3 regions of the Teredinibacter franksiae genome follow, and region 1 is predicted to be linked to each of the others. Evidence: predicted binding sites of a transcription regulator. Region 1 holds the regulator's gene; each other region holds the start of a gene.
What was found. The regulator FNR, encoded in region 1, switches genes on or off when oxygen is low (the NO sensors DNR and NnrR bind a similar motif). The targets are predictions, from matches to a motif close to TTGATNNNNATCAA.

Region 2: the regulator FNR is predicted to act here: its motif matches at 2,032-2,045, upstream of H5336_RS05165 (hemerythrin domain-containing protein).
Region 3: the regulator FNR is predicted to act here: its motif matches at 2,912-2,925, upstream of H5336_RS17560 (Hsp20/alpha crystallin family protein).

What each region holds. Positions count from the first base shown of each region.
Region 1 covers NZ_JACJUV010000008.1:261,875-267,251, forward strand. Annotated here, with positions in the region: gene H5336_RS20840 (D-hexose-6-phosphate mutarotase) at 1-140, shown strand, start outside; gene H5336_RS20845 (NAD-dependent deacylase) at 158-871, shown strand; gene H5336_RS20850 (P-loop NTPase family protein) at 975-1,817, shown strand; gene fnr (fumarate/nitrate reduction transcriptional regulator Fnr) at 1,903-2,646, shown strand; gene H5336_RS20860 (DUF4202 domain-containing protein) at 2,700-3,254, shown strand; gene H5336_RS23940 (SirB2 family protein) at 3,279-3,647, shown strand; gene H5336_RS20870 (hypothetical protein) at 3,851-4,384, shown strand; gene H5336_RS20875 (hypothetical protein) at 4,463-4,699, opposite strand; gene guaA (glutamine-hydrolyzing GMP synthase) at 4,963-5,377, opposite strand, start outside.
Region 2 covers NZ_JACJUV010000001.1:1,281,305-1,286,681, reverse strand. Annotated here, with positions in the region: gene H5336_RS05170 (bacteriohemerythrin) at 907-1,368, opposite strand; gene H5336_RS05165 (hemerythrin domain-containing protein) at 1,707-1,964, opposite strand; gene H5336_RS05160 (hypothetical protein) at 2,212-3,504, shown strand; gene H5336_RS05155 (HlyD family secretion protein) at 3,501-4,454, shown strand; gene H5336_RS23370 (ABC transporter ATP-binding protein) at 4,454-5,377, shown strand, end outside.
Region 3 covers NZ_JACJUV010000001.1:4,169,355-4,174,731, reverse strand. Annotated here, with positions in the region: gene H5336_RS17575 (DMT family transporter) at 1-481, opposite strand, end outside; gene H5336_RS17570 (multifunctional CCA addition/repair protein) at 874-2,106, shown strand; gene H5336_RS17565 (pteridine reductase) at 2,117-2,860, shown strand; gene H5336_RS17560 (Hsp20/alpha crystallin family protein) at 3,006-3,428, shown strand; gene H5336_RS17555 (NAD/FAD-utilizing enzyme) at 3,572-4,126, opposite strand; gene folK (2-amino-4-hydroxy-6-hydroxymethyldihydropteridine diphosphokinase) at 4,321-4,809, opposite strand; gene folB (dihydroneopterin aldolase) at 4,811-5,167, opposite strand; gene tsaD (tRNA (adenosine(37)-N6)-threonylcarbamoyltransferase complex transferase subunit TsaD) at 5,167-5,377, opposite strand, start outside.

The sequences.
Region 1 (5,377 bases):
GTAAAGATGCTGGCGGAATAGCTGATATTCACCCCGGCGGCGAAAAAGAATACCTGTGTTTCGAAGTAGCCAATACCGCAGATGTCTCCCTGCCGCCCGGAGAAAAACTCACCATTGGCCAGGTAATCTCAATCTCATAACAGCCAGCGCAAACGTAATGAACTTACCCGATCCTCGTCATTTTAAAAACATTGTTGTTTTGACGGGCGCAGGCGTTTCTGCCGAATCGGGATTGCGCACTTTTCGTGATAACAACGGTCTTTGGAGGGAGTACCGAGTCGAAGAACTCGCTACTCCCGAAGCCTTCACAAAAAACCCTAAATTGGTACACGCCTTTTACAATTCCCGCCGCCACACATTACTTCAGTCCGCCAAAGCCAATAAAGCACATTTTGCACTCGCGAATTTTGAATCAACATTTGAGGGTAACTTCCTTCTCGTCACCCAAAACGTAGACAACCTGCACGAGCAAGCAGGCTCAAAGAACCCACACCACCTGCACGGAGAATTACTAAGGGCACGATGCGGCCTTTGCGAACACTCGGTTGATATTGAAGGCGACTTAACCTGCCAGTCTATATGCCGTCATTGCGGCGGGATTGGCGCCATGCGACCAGACATCGTGTGGTTTGGAGAAATGCCGCAGCAGTTAGAACTTATTGAACCAGCGCTCTCGCGCTGTGACCTTTTCGTTTCCATAGGTACGTCGGGCACAGTCTATCCCGCCGCCGGGTTTTTACGATTGGCAAAAACCAATGGCGCAATCACCGTTGAACTCAACCTCGAAGCTTCAGCCAATAGTGGTTTTTTCGATTACTGTTCCCTCGGCCTTGCCTCGGATGTGCTGCCCAATTTCTTCCACACCGCCTAAGCTGTTTGATTTGTACTGCAACCCACTCAATAACCTTAATCCTCCTTCCCCTACCGTTGATTTCCATCAAAGCAGCAAAACAAGCAAGAACTAGACTGGCCTCATGCACAACAATGAACACACCACTAACATCGCAGAGCATCCAACGATGCAACGCCGGCAGACCAAAATTACGGAATTCGAAGCCACTCGGCTACTCGAAAACTTTCGTCGTCAGCCCGCTCGCCCAATTAACATTTGTATTGATGGCAATGCCTTCGCATGGGTAAAGCAAAACAACAATATTACCTCCACAGGCAACACCCTTTGCCGGGAAATTCACGCGTGGGCAGAAGCCATTGGCCAGCGCAATGTTGACACCCTTATGCTTTGCTACCCGTTTCAATACTGGCAGCCCTATGAACTCACTGAAGTAATGCACGCTTTGGCGTCCCACTTTTGTTTATCGGAATCCACACAACGGTGCCACCGGGTTGCCACAAAAATCAGTGAAATCAACAATGAACACGTCGCGCTGCTTAAAGGGCTCGGCTTCAACCATTACCACATCGTTCTTAGTCGAGACGATTTGGTGGACATTCCACGGCTGGAATCGCTGGTGAAACTTATACGCCAGTACTCGTTTTCGGGTATTGGCATCCAAATCCACGATGCCGATTGCCTAGATGATCTTCGCGACCACGTAAAAGATGTACAACAGAAGGTTGCGCCAGACTATATCTACATTGGTTTACACCCAAAACTACTGAACAGGGAGATACAGAGCAAAGGTGCCATGATCTTCGACGGCGAAGAAGAACTTGAAGAAGATTGTATCTATATGGGCCTCGAAGGCACGAGTCGACTACAAAGTTTAGTGTTACAAAACTTTTGTAGTCCGCAACGATATCTGAGCGCCCTAGAGTCGGGCCATCTACCGGTGAACCCAGGCCCTCTCAGTATCTAACGGTATTTATCTAATCTAGCACGACGGCCGGCGACATTTTCCTATATAATGTAGCGCCATATCAGCCTTTGTCGTGGATTTAACTATGCCTCCGCAAACCATCGCCAGTCATCAATGTCACCAAAACCCTCAGGTAAATTGTGCAGACTGCCGTCTGGCTGGAATTTGCTTGCCTATTAGCCTTCATGTAGAAGACATTAGTAAGCTAGACGACATCATTCAGCGCGGTCGACCTGTACAAAAATCAGACCATGTCTACCACGCAGGTGAAGCCTTCCGCTCGGTCTACGCCCTGCGCTCCGGAGCCATTAAAACGGTAAAAGTAACGCACGACGGCCAAGAGCAAGTCACCGGCTTTTATCTTCCTGGCGAGATCATTGGTATGGACGGACTAGCCTCCAACCATCACACTAACTCGGCCATTGCCCTGGAAACCTCTGCGGTGTGTGAAATACCTTTCACCCGCCTGGAAGAGTTGAGCACACAGGTACCTCACCTTCAGCGCCGCTTCTTTCAGCTTATGAGTAAAGAAATCACTCAAGAGCAACAATTGATCACACTGTTAAGTAAAAACAGTGCTGACGAACGTATTGCAGCACTATTGATGAGCATCTCTACCCGTAACCACAACCGCGGACTATCGGCAAAAGAGTTCTACCTGCCAATGTCCCGCTCCGATATAGGCAACTACCTAGGCCTAACGATCGAAACGGTGAGCAGAGTACTTAGCCGGCTACATAAACAAGAAGTGATTATTCTGGATAAAAAGCACGTTATCATCGACGATATGGATGCATTGAAAAACATCGCCTCTGTCGCTTTCGACTAGATCACATTCCCAATGAGCGATAACCCTCCCGGCTCAGCCTTGTCGTCACACTCATAGACGAGGCTAACGCTGTAGATCCCAACATTGAGCTTTGCCCAGATACCGGCTCACCTGCCCCGAAAGAGTTACTATACGGGCAACGCATGTCCCGAATGCTCGGCGAATTTAACCCTGAAGCATCTGAAAACCTTAGAATAGCCGCGAGAGCCCAGCATATAGAACGCTGGAAATCACCGCGCACAAACTTCCCCGAGGGGCGCACAGGTTATAAAAAGTGGCGCTCACAATTATCCGTGTTTCATGCCGACCGAGCGACCGAGCTAATGGCTCAGGCTGGGTACAACCATGAGGAACAGCAGCGTGTTCGCTACCTTATCCAAAAACGGCAGATAAAAAGAGACCCAGAAACCCAGGCCCTCGAAGATGTTATATGCTTGGTATTTCTCAAACATTATCTCGCTGGTTTCGCCGGTAAGCACGATGAGCCCAAGCTGATTGATATTATTCAGAAGACGTGGGCCAAAATGTCCGAAACTGGCCATAGCGCGGCACTAAAGATTCAGCTTCCCGACACCCTCCAAGCCCTTGTGGCTAAAGCTCTCGCCTGAGAACCTACCCGGTTAATAAAAATTGTGATAAGCGCTGTAAAACATTTCCATGTCTGGTTTGCGATATTTAGTTTGGCGGGGTTCGTCATCCGTGTCATCTGGCTCACCTCTCGCCCCGACCTGCTTCAGCGGAAGGCCATCAAGGTTCTTCCCCACATCAACGACACAGCGCTATTTGCCACAGGGTTGCTGATGGCGTTCAGCATGGGCTACCCGTTTACCGGCTTTTATTGGCTAACAGCCAAATTAGGGCTGATAATTCTGTATATTCTACTAGGGTTTATGACCTTAAAACAGACCTCAAATAGCCTATACCGTTTTGCTCTCTTAGGCGTTTCATTTATTACTTATTCATCTATTATATTTTTAGCCGTTTCTAAGCCTCACTTCTAGCAAACCCCCATCACACGTACGCTGTGACTCATTTCTCATACATAAAGAGTTGGCACCTATTACCCTTTTCGACCCTGCTTATAGCCTTTATGACAAGGGCCTAGATCACAAAGGGTTGACATTAGTTATATAGGCCACTTTAATAACCTCAAACACCATACAAATTTACTAAAAACTCTGGCTAGAAAAACTGGTGACCTAGAATGAAATACTTGGCAATGATCTTTACCCTCGCACTGACGGTATTAGCATCTTCAGCCTATGGATGTGACGAGAAATGCGCAAAGGATAAAGCAGAAGCTGAAAAAAACGTGCAATTCCCAGGCTATATGTCCTGGAAGTTTTGTGAAGATACGCGCATGGACTTCATGACCTCCTCGATGGAGAGCCTGGACAAATACCGCAGCAAGCACTTCGACACCCGCTACAAAGGCGGCATACGCAACATCAAGAACTACATGGTGCAGCGTAAAGCTTGGCTAGTAGAATGTGATACCTACATGCAGCTAACCGGTAAAGGCAGAATTTTTGAAGACAACAAAACCACAAAGAAAATTTTCAAAGCAATGGACAGCGTAACCAAGGAACTTGGCGATTTAATCGCAGGGGTGACCTACTCTTCATCTTTAGGCCAAGATTCCAGTGTGGTTCTAAACGGACACTTTGAGACCCTATTTACGGCAGTAGACGACCACAAGAACATCATGCTGCTTAAAGGGCGCTATGTAACCCGCTAAAACACCACCCACAGTGCATTTACCACACAATAAAAAAGGCGCCCTATTTAGGCGCCTTTTTTTGATGGGTAGCTTACATCAGGAGTGTAAAACCTGTTGTTTCAGCTCACTTTTCACTGCGAGAGCAGCGTCTTTAATCGCTTTCATCCCACACCGAAGCAATCGAGCCTGCTCTACAGCCGACATCCCTTCGGGGAAGTGGCTCGGCGATACACCAAGCGGCTGAAGGGGGCTACCCTCAATTGAAATTCTAAAACCCGTCACATGAAAAGCCGAAAGGCTATCCAGGTCGACATTCCAAGCATCAAAATCCATTTTTAATTCCTCTAACTAACCGCTTCCAATTATAAAGCTTGTCGAGATTGGCAATTCCCTGTTATCACTAACGCCTGCCTCAACAAAATACATCCTATACCGTGCCTTTGCACCTACTTACTTACTATCTACTCCCTAGAGAATGGCGCGAAAACAGGCGAACCTTATATAAATACGGCTTAAAGTGCCAGCAAAATTTATCTAGCGCCCCTGTTTTCATACTATGGTACCAACTTGCTCTAATGTAATTCTAAATAGTCTAGCTACTCCCACTCAATGGTGGCTGGCGGCTTACTGGAAATATCATAGGTTACACGTGATACGCCCGATATCTCATTAATAATTCGACCAGAAACTTTTTCTAATAACTCATAAGGCAAGTGAGCCCATCGAGCCGTCATAAAATCGACCGTTTCAACAGCACGCAAGGCAATTACCCACTCGTACCGACGCCCGTCTCCTACCACCCCTACGGACTTAACAGGCAGAAAAACCGCAAATGCCTGACTGGTTTTTTGGTACCAACCAGACTCATGGAGTTCTTCAATGAATATGGCATCGGCTTCTCGTAAAATATCGGCATAGCCTTTGTTTACTTCACCCAAAATTCTTACGCCTAAACCCGGCCCGGGAAATGGGTGCCTGTAAACCATGTCGTAGGGAAGTCCTAACTCTAAC
Region 2 (5,377 bases), on a different contig from region 1:
CAGCTCTTGTGCTGTTAGGGGCGATAATCCCTGGGCGGTGGTAAGTGCTGCTGGGGCCGTATACCGGGGTTTACAGCCTAATATTGTTATATGTATGCCCGGTAACCGGTTACATCTTTGGTGACGCCTCTTTTGAGATGTTATTGTCGAGGAGGCTATACCGAAATTTTGTAACAATGTGAGCGGGATTTCAGCCGATTGTAACCGGTTACTTTGCGTTTTGCACAGTAAAAATGGCACGTAAGCATACAAATATGTTCTGTTATGGCGCAGGGGGGTGGTTAAGGCTGTAGATGGCAGGGTAGGGGGCGTTGAAATCTTGTCGTCAGGTCGGGGATCGAGGGAAGGGAGAGCCCGGGCGCTCCCCTATATGTGGAATTTATTACGTGGCTCTGCGACTTCTGTTGTCGAGCAGTTGAGCGTACATAGATCGGTTGTTTTATCCATGTTGCGCCGGGGAAGGCTTGGCTGTCCTTCTAGGGGAGTCAACGACCTAATGCAGTTTGCTAGGCCGTACCTTTCTGGCAATGTGTGCGATTTGTGGACGTCGTTTAAATTTCCCGCCAAGCCACCAGTATGCCTGTACATTTTGCCGTGCACATGAACCACACACAAAGCCAAGGGCAAATAGCGATTAATAGAGGTGCCTCTTAGTAGGCGTCAGACCAATTGTTGTTGGAGTTGCACATTTATAGCGAAATTACGATGGCATTGGTGCCGGATGATTTGAATGATTCTTAGTGTGTTGATTTAGTTACACACTTAAACAGCGGTATTTGCTATATCTGAGCAAATATGACGCATGCGTGAGGTTGTGCCGGTTTGTACAATAAATATTGTAGGGCTGGCGGCATGGTAGGCGTTGTATCAAAACGACAACCGTAAATAGCCTCCAGCCCAGAAAAATTACCAGCGTTTAAAGTAGCGTTCTGTCGCGTTTTTAACCCAATTTTGGTGAACCTGTGGCGGGCGCTCCAAAATGTTGTGCTTAACGCAATCGGCGTAACTGGAATCGTCCTCTTTAATGTGTTCCAGTAGCCAGTTCAGCAGCATTTCTGACAGCAGTTTTGCGATATCTTCGCCGTTGTTAAAAAGTTGTTGCAGGTGATCGAGTTCTTTCTTAAAAAGGAGATGACTTTTTTTATGTGCTTCTATTGCCGGGTAGTCAGCTTCTTCCATTAATTCTTCTTCAAATTCAAAGTGAGAAAGGGTGTAATCCACCAATAAATTTAATATTTCTGATATTTGCTGATTGCTTTTGTCGCTGTCATCCAGCGTTTTAAGAAGGTTAATGTATTCGACGATCCGTTTGTGTTGACCGTCAATGACAGGAATGCCAATTTCATATTTTTCAGACCAAGTGATCATAGTCGTTACCTTTTATTTATTTTAATTTTGATAGCTCTGACGGCCTGTCTCTACACTTTACTCTGCGGTTTTTCGTGGCGTTTGCCGTAATAACAGGTTGGCAAAAGCGTTCTACCTGCAACAACAGGGGTTGGTTAAAAGCAATAAGTAGCCTTAGCTAAATAACCGGGAAAACCAGCCGTATTTCTGATTCATAATTTTTCGTGTAACATTTAATAATGTTGGCGCGAGCGATGTTGTCATGGTCGCGATCATTGTATTTGTCTGCCAAGTTTTGCGAATAATTAAACGTTCTTTTGTAATATTATCGTCGTATTGGGCTCTCTGCTAAAAATCACTCACCCAGCGAGTAAATAGCTACCCATTTTCTTGTGTCCATGGGTGAGGGGGTGCCGGGCATTTTCCATAAGACTTTGTTTAAACGCAAATTGCGAGAGCGAGTACTCCCTCCGGCCGTCGAGAGCGCTGGGAATATCGTCATTATTGTGCTCTTGTTGGGCATGAGCGACTGCGTTAATGTGTTCAATACTGCGCTGATGCGGGGAGCCAATAACCGGTATTCCCAGTTCAAATACTGAGCTGCGCCTTACCGCCATTGATGTTTCTCCCGAATCAGGTTGGAGTTCCTTGCGAATAGACTAGAGGCCGGTTGTTGGTACTGCTTAGATACAGATCAATTATTGCCCGTTTAAAATGCGTCGGTGTACCTCAAAGGGTAGAGGGTGGCGGCTGTTTTATTTTTTGGTTTGGAATGCAGTTTGCCCCCGGCGGGTTTGATAGGGGTACAATTTGGCTTCATATATAAAATAACCCTTTTTTTCAAAGCAGGGTGGTTCCGATTTGATGCGAATAAGACATTATGCAGTCTTGCTTCTAACGCCGTTTTTTTGTTGTTGCGCGATACATGCCGAGACTAAACCGCTAGCGGAGCCTTTGCAGTATGCGCTTGAGTATCGTTTTAAGCCCCGGCCTGAAGAGAAAAGTATCGACGTCACGCTTTCGGTCGAGCACGCCGAATTAGTTCGGAAGCTGGATTTCAATCTTAAGAATAGCCGCTGTTATGATTTCCGCAGCCAGGCAGGGTTGACGCGAGTAGGTGATCGGTTGGCTTGGCTGCCCGAGGGGTCCACGGCGGTGCTTAAGTATCGTTGTTCGGTGAATAGCGAGCGAGAATCGAATGGCGGCTCTAAAGCCTATGACGCCATCATTACGCCAAATTACACGCTGTTTCGTGGTGATGATATGGTTCCTTCGGTACGCAGTTTCACTCGAAAAGGGGCTAAGTCCAGCGCGACACTTGTGTTTGACCTGCCCGAGGGGTGGTCAGTAAATACCGGTTGGACGCGGACAAAGCCCACTGACAAGGGCGGGAAAGCGCCCACCTTTAAAATTGAGAATGGCGAGCGCAATTTTGATCGCCCCACAGGGTGGATGCTTGCAGGTAAAATTGCCACACGGCGTGAAGTTATTCTGCTTTCCGGAGACCGTCGTTCTCGTGTAGCGGTGAGTGCCCCCGAGGGGTCTGGCATGCGACGTATGGATATTCTGGTGTATGCTCAAATTCTTTGGCCGAAAATGGAGGCTGCTTTTGGCCGCATGCCTGAAAAAGTGCTAATTGTAGGGGGCGATGACCCACTATGGCGTGGAGGACTTTCTGCGCCCAATTCTTTCTACATGCACGCAGCGCGACCCATTGTCAGTGAAAATGGCACTAGCGCGCTGGCGCACGAATTTGTCCATATGGTGACCCGGATCCGTGGCAAGAAAAACTTTGATTGGATTGCCGAGGGTATTGCCGAGTTCTATTCTGTTGAGTTGTTGTACCGTGCAGGGGGTATCAGCAGTAACCGACGTGAACGTATCCTAGAGGCACAAAAAAAACGCGCGGCCCATATCCGCACGTTAAGTGCTCACGAATCTTCAGGCGCTAACACTGCTGCCGCATACGTCCTGTTTTATACGTTAGATGCTGAAGTTCGGGCCGTAAGCCAAGGCAAATATACGCTTGACGATATTGTCCGCGAATTAATGGTGCGACGTAAAGTGGATACCAGAGACTTAGTTAACACGTTTACATTCATTACCGGGGGAGTTTCGAAAGTGCTTCAGAGCGAACGGGTGCGAGGGTCAGAATGAAATTAACCAGACGGCTATTTAAACTCTCGCTATTACTGCTGTTAAGTGCCTGTGACCGTAGTGGTGAACTGAGCGCATTGGGAACTATTGAGCGAGATCGCATTATTCATAAAGCAACCGCTGCGGAAATTATTCTTGAGCAGCCGGTGAAAGAAGGCCGTTATGTTCAGCAGGGCACGTTGCTGGTGAAGCTGGATAACCGGCGTCAGCTTGCGCGAACAGCCAAAGCCGAGGCGGATGTTGCTCGAATGGCCGCGATATGGGAGAAATTGCGCAATGGCGCACGAGTCGAAGATATCGACGTTGCAAAAGCTCAGGTGAATGGTGCTATGGCGGCACTGACGGTGGCCGAAAAAAATTACCAACGTGCACGTGAATTAAGCCTTAAAAAATTAAATACACAGGCGCAGATGGATGCCGCCGTCGCACGGCGAGATTCCGCCGAAGCAGAGCTGGAGAGTGCGCGTAAGCATCTGTTGGTGCTAACGAACGGTACACGTAAGGAAGACCTAGAAGAGGCCGAAGCGACCTATAAATCGGCGCAGGCACAGTTGACCCTAGAACAAATTCAACTCGGTGAGTTAAACGTTGTTGCTACCAGAGATGGGCTACTGGATAGCTTGCCGTGGAATACTGGTGAGCGAGTAGCCGCGGGTTCAGCTGTGGCTATTGTGCTTGCGGGCGACGCGCCTTACGCTCGGGTGTATGTGCCTGAACCGGCGCGTGCCAGCTTAAAGGTTGGCGCTAAGCGCTCAGTGATTATTGACGGTATGGAAGAAACGTTTGAAGGCCAGCTGAGGTGGATCTCTTCCGACCCAGCCTTTACGCCTTATTATGCGATGAATGAGCGTGATCGTTCTCGGTTGGTCTACCTAGCGGAATTTGAGCTACCAACAGGTACTGATCTCGCTTCTGGTGTACCAGCTGAAGTTTTATTGAAGGCACCATAGTGGTAAGCGAATCTTCACCCAATGCCATCGCCATTGAGGCCAATCAGCTCACCCGACGCTTTGGTGAATTTGTGGCCGTAGACCGGCTTAGCTTAAGGGTGCCTCGCGCTTCCATATATGGCTTTTTAGGCCCCAACGGTTGTGGCAAATCTACCACAATTCGCATGCTATGCGGGTTGCTTTCTCCCAGCGAGGGTAGTGTTAACGTGCTTGGGTTGGAGGTGCCAAAACAGGCTGAAGCATTGCGTTTACGTATTGGCTATATGACCCAAAAGTTTTCGTTATATGAAGATTTAACCGCAGCCGAAAATTTAAAATTCATGGGCAAAATTTATCGCCTGCCAAAAAAGCAATTGCAAGCAAGGATTCAGTGGTTGCTCGAGCGTTATTCTCTTCTCGACATAGCTAAGCAGCGAACGGGGAGCATGAGTGGCGGCCAGCGACAGCGGTTAGCGTTGGCAGCAGCAACTTTACATGAGCCGGATTTACTTTTTTTAGATGAGCCAACATCGGCGGTAGATCCTGAAAACCGTCGGAATTTTTGGGAAATGCTATTCGACCTATGTGATGCGGGAACCACTATTTTAGTCTCAACCCACTACATGGACGAAGCCGAGCGTTGCCATCGGCTTGCTATTTTGGATGAGGGGCGCCTTTGTGCTGAGGGTTCACCGCAAGCACTTATGAATGAAATCGGTGCAACGGTTGTTGAGGTAGAAGCCACTAATTTACGCGAACTCAAAGCAAAACTTGTGGCCCTGCCGGATGTTAAATCGGTGGCTCAACAGGGGGTTAGGCTTAGGGTTTTAGTTGCTGATTCTATTGCACAACCAATTCCCTACCTGAAAACCACATTGGAAAATGATTCGTTGGTGTGCACTAAAGTCTATCCAAGTCTGGAGGATGTTTTTGTAACCGTCACC
Region 3 (5,377 bases), on a different contig from region 1:
ATGCAAACAGAAAGGCAGAACCTAACATACCAACAATACCGTAGAACGCACTATGGCTAAGCTGGATTTGCTCTATGTGTATAACGGCCAAACCTGCTATCGCAACCAATAGCGCTGCTATACGTCGCAGGTTAAATACATTCTCCTTTAGTAAAAGCAAAGAAAACAAACCCACAGCAAAAGGGTATAAACCCAAAATAACCGCCATCAGTCCAGATGAGATATACTGGGCAGACCAATACACCAGCAGCATATTTGGGTACAGCCCAACCATGCCGGCCAAAAAAACAGTCCAATCGCGCTTGTGCTTTACCAAAGGAATACGGAATATCACCATTAAAATACTGCATAGCACCAACGCTAACACCATACGTAAACTAACGGATGTAGCAAAAGCTAGGCTACTGTTACTCCAATGGATAGCCAATGGCGTTGTAGCCCATATAAATACAACAAAAATGTACGCTAATATTACCGGCATAGCACTACCCTCGCCCTTCCGTGTGAAGCGATTAAAGTAAAATTGACAGCCTAAAACGACGAAGGCCGCAGTTTTTTAAGCTGCGGCCTTCAAGTTTTTAGATTAATTATTTAATCATCTACTTATCCGGCACACAGAATACAAAACAACGCAGAAGCCACACCAGGTGCGCCGCGGTCATTGGAATGTATTTGCCTACCATTGAAAACATCGAATAAAACTCGTTTTTACTTAATTGAATTCTCTTTAAAGACCGGAGTAATTTTTATTTTTGTCGTTATCTTCGGTTTTACCAATACCGGTAAATGAAGAAGCTGCATAGAAAAATTACCCGAGTTCCATTAGAGTGTGCGTGATAATGTAAACTTGGTCAACAGTTGGTCTTAAAATAAATGCACGTATTTCTAGTTGGCGGCGCTGTTCGCGACATATTACTCAATATTCCCAGCCCCGACAGAGACTGGGTTGTAGTGGGCGGCACGCCAGACAAAATGGTTGCTGCTGGGTTTAAGCCTGTGGGTAAAGATTTCCCGGTATTTCTACACCCACAAACAAATGAAGAATATGCTCTTGCGAGACAAGAGCGCAAAACGGGTAAAGGGTACAAAGGCTTTACCTTTCACACGTCCCCAGATATCACCCTAGAAGAAGATTTACTGCGACGAGACCTCACCATTAATGCGATAGCGCAATCCGCAGAAGGCGAGTTCCTAGACCCCTTCAATGGCCAACAGGACATCCACGACAAAATCCTACGACATGTTTCCCCAGCCTTTGCTGAGGACCCAGTCAGAGTTTTACGCGTGGCGCGCTTTGCCGCCCGCTTCCATCATTTAGGTTTTCGCATTGCCGCAGAAACTTACGCACTCATGCAATCCATTGTCGCTAGCGGTGAAATCGACCACCTCGTTCAAGAGCGAGTCTGGAAAGAGTTTTCCCGTGCGCTGAGTGAACAATCACCGTCGGTATTTATTGAAGTACTGCGAGATTGCGGCGCCCTAAAGCGGCTAATGCCCGAACTGGATATGCTGTTTGGAATACCCCAGCCAGAAAAACACCACCCCGAAATTGACACGGGCCTACATTCACTGTTGTCGCTCGATCGATGTGCGCAGTTAACCCCGTCTGCTGAGGCCCGCTTTGCCGCATTGATACACGATTTAGGGAAGGGCTTAACTCCCCCGGAAAAATGGCCCAGCCATCATGGCCATGAACAAGCTGCGCGCCCCCCCGTAGTGGCCTTGTGTGACCGCCTAGGCGCTCCCAATAGCTTTCGTGACCTGGCGTTAGGAGTAGCAGAGTTCCACACCCACGGTCACCGGGCCCTCGAACTCACAGCAAAAACATTGCTCACAACGCTGCAACGTTTAGACGCGTATCGCCGACCAGAACGATTCAAGCTTTTTTGCATCTGTTGCCAAGCCGATGCTCAGGGTAGAACCGGCCTAGAGCATCAGCCTTATCCACAAGCTGACTATTTACAGCAGGCACTGGAAACACTTCAGTCTATAGACACAAAAGCCATGGCCGCCAGTGGTCTGAAAGGTGCGGCTTTTGGCGACGCCTTGCACAAAAAACGATTGTCACGACTTGAGGAACTCAAGCGTTCGACTGCTCATAACTAAGGGAAAAGCTTTGAAAGAGTTACAACCTACAGCACTGGTAACCGGTGCAGCCCGACGACTGGGCGCCGCTATAACACACCATTTGCATTCTCTCGGGTACAGGGTTGCGATTCACTGCAACAACTCTATAGATGCCGCGAACCAACTTGCTGGCAATCTAAATAATTTGCGCGCTGGCTCGGCATGGGTTATTCAGCAGCCACTGGGCTCTCAGGATTCTTGCTCGCATGTAGCTAAAAGCCTAATCAAACGGTTTGGCCGCTGCGATTTGCTCGTCAATAATGCCTCCAGCTTTTTCGCTACACCGCTTACTCAAATCAAAGAACAAAGCTGGGACGAATTATTTTCCGCCAACGCTAAGGCACCGCTTTTTTTAAGCCAGTCACTGCTTGAGCCGCTAAAAGAAGCGCAGGGAGCAATTATCAATATTGCCGACATACACGCCATACGACCACTTAAAAACCATACGATCTACTGCATGGCCAAAGCAGCAAATATTATGCTCACCAAATCCTTAGCGCTGGAGCTCGCACCAGAAGTACGCGTCAATGGTATTGCTCCGGGTGCCATTCTTTGGCCCGAAAATACCTCTAGCGATACCATCGACAACATAGAGCTAATGAATAAAATCCCCATGAACAAACTTGGCGAAGAAAAATCCATACTCACAGCATTGGACTATCTTATTCAGCGAGAAGCCTATCTTACTGGCCAAATAATCAATATCGATGGCGGCAGAACTTTACTGCAATAACTTTAAGCTCTTACGCTAATCACCACTTCATATAATACCCCGCCTTCGCAATTGATCTATATCAAACTTTTTCTCTCGTACGAGCGCACACTTACACGGGCAAGGACAATATTTATGTGATTGGCGAACAATCTGGAGGTGCACCATGACCTTAAGACCCCTCAATTCCATTTTCGAAGTAAGTGATTTTCTCGAACCTCCATGGGCTAGCTATATGTACAGCGATCGCGCGATTCAACATTCACCGCGCGTAGAAGTTGTTGAAAAAGATGACATGCTTGAAATATCAGCTGAACTACCAGGCATCAAAAAGGAAGACATTAACATTTTTTTTAGCCATGGCATGCTAACCCTAGATGCGGAAAACCAAGAAGAAAAAACAGAGGAAGAGAACGGCAAAATCATTCGCCAGGAAAGGCGCTACGGAAAATTCAGCCGCAGCTTTGACTTAGGCAGCAATGTGCAGGAAAGTGACATTAATGCCAAGCTCGAAAACGGCGTACTAACCATCTCTGCACCTCGCGTTGAAAAATTGGCCTCACAGGCCAAGCGCATTGAAGTTCACTGAGTTTGAATTGCATTCAAACCGCTGAACGGCGAGCGCCCCCAACCTTGGTGCATAAAAGGGCAGCAGAAATGCTGCCCTTTTTCTATTGCCCTTCGCCCGTAAAACTTAATGTCTGGGCCTTTATCTCTTAGTACTATCCATAATTAAGGCATTGCCTTAACAAAAGCATGAAAGTTACGCTCCGATGAGATCAGCCATTCAGGCCTTGCCCGTCCCTCACCAGCGTCGGTCAGTGAACTGTGATAAGCCATAATTCGCTGTAAACTCCATCGTTCTCGGGTATCCGCGTCAATCATCAGCACATGGTAGCCGCTGTTTAACACGTCGGCGAAACGTTGGTATTCCGCACTATGTACCTGTATCCCGTAAAAACCACCTTCCCAAGTGGAGAACAAAAATAATACAACGGCAAGAATTGCAAAAGGCAGCCAATCCACAGCTGTTACAGGCTTAAACGCTGTAGCGACCAACAACACAACAACAGCAAGCACAGCGCCAATGGCGGCGCCCATCATGGCGGAATGAATGAGATCAACACGAGCAAAGGGGCTAACTTCATGTAGGTGGCGCTTTTCTATTTCGGCATCCTGCTGGCTTAGAACATGAACCTGCTCCCGATCATAGCCCGCCGACACAAGATCCAGCTCAGCTTTTTCCAAGTCGTTTAAATCGTTACTCACATAATAAAATCTTTTCATATTCACCTCCGCAACACTGAAGTCTAAGCGAACAACTTGATCGCTATGTTGTTGTGCATAAAATCGACAAGTTCAGGTTAAAAGGTATTCTCTTTTGGCAATAGGCGCCAGAACATGTTTAGACGGACATCAAATAACGAACGCCATTTAAAATAGCCTCAGAACATAAACCACAACGAAGGGCGATAAAAACTTTATTCTTTAAAATTAACTTGCCAAAGCGAGCGTAAGTTATCGTCAAAGCCCTCCCAAAGTGACTGGTAGGTATGAGTAGAACCGGGGTAATAACTATCGGGCCTTAAGTCAGCCATCGGCAATAATACGAAGGAATGCTTTAATATTTCATCGCGGGGCAGCTCGACACCATCAATAACCCCCAACTGGGTTCCGTGGGTTAGGATATCGATATCCAGCGTACGCGCACTGAATTTTGGTGCCAACCTTTCCCGACCGTTATTATCTTCAATTTCCTTTAGCAATAGAGAAAGCTTCCCTACGGCCAAGTCGGTACTAATAGCAACCACTAAGTTGTAAAAGTTATCGCCATGAAACCCAACGGCATTGCTTTCGTACACGGGAGAAACATCCACCACGCCAAACAACTTACGCAACGCCACAAGCGCGCTTCGAAGATTTTTTTCACGGTCAATATTGCTGCCGAGGCCCAATAACACTTCAACCATTTTAATTGTTTTCTCCCCGCTCAATTCTTACACCGACATCTTTTGAACCGCGCAAAGCCCCCGGCTTGCTTACACTTAACCGCAGCCAAGGAACATCAAACTCACCCATCACAATTTCGGCCACCTGTTCGGCCAAAGTTTCTACTAGCAAAAACTCAGAATCGCCGATAAAAGAAATAAGCCGCTTAGCCACTTTCTTATAGTCAAGAGCATGCTGAATATCATCCGTTTGGGCCGCGCGACGAATATCGTGTGCCATTTCCAGATCAAGGCTCACCGTTTGACGAACTTCTCGCTCCCAATCATAAATTCCAATAATAGTTTCAATACGAAGCTCGTTGATAAAAACAATATCCATTAAAGCGCCCCTAAAGTATCCAATGGCCACCGCGGAAACACATCCACAGCAAGCGGACTAGTTTCACCGGCTAGTAATCGCTGACAGCCCGCAAATGCGATCATCGCGCCGTTATCTGTGCAAAACTCATGACGAGCATAAAACACACGGCTGTTAATTTTTGCCAACGCCTGCTCCAGCTTTACCCGCAAGCGATCATTCGCCGATACA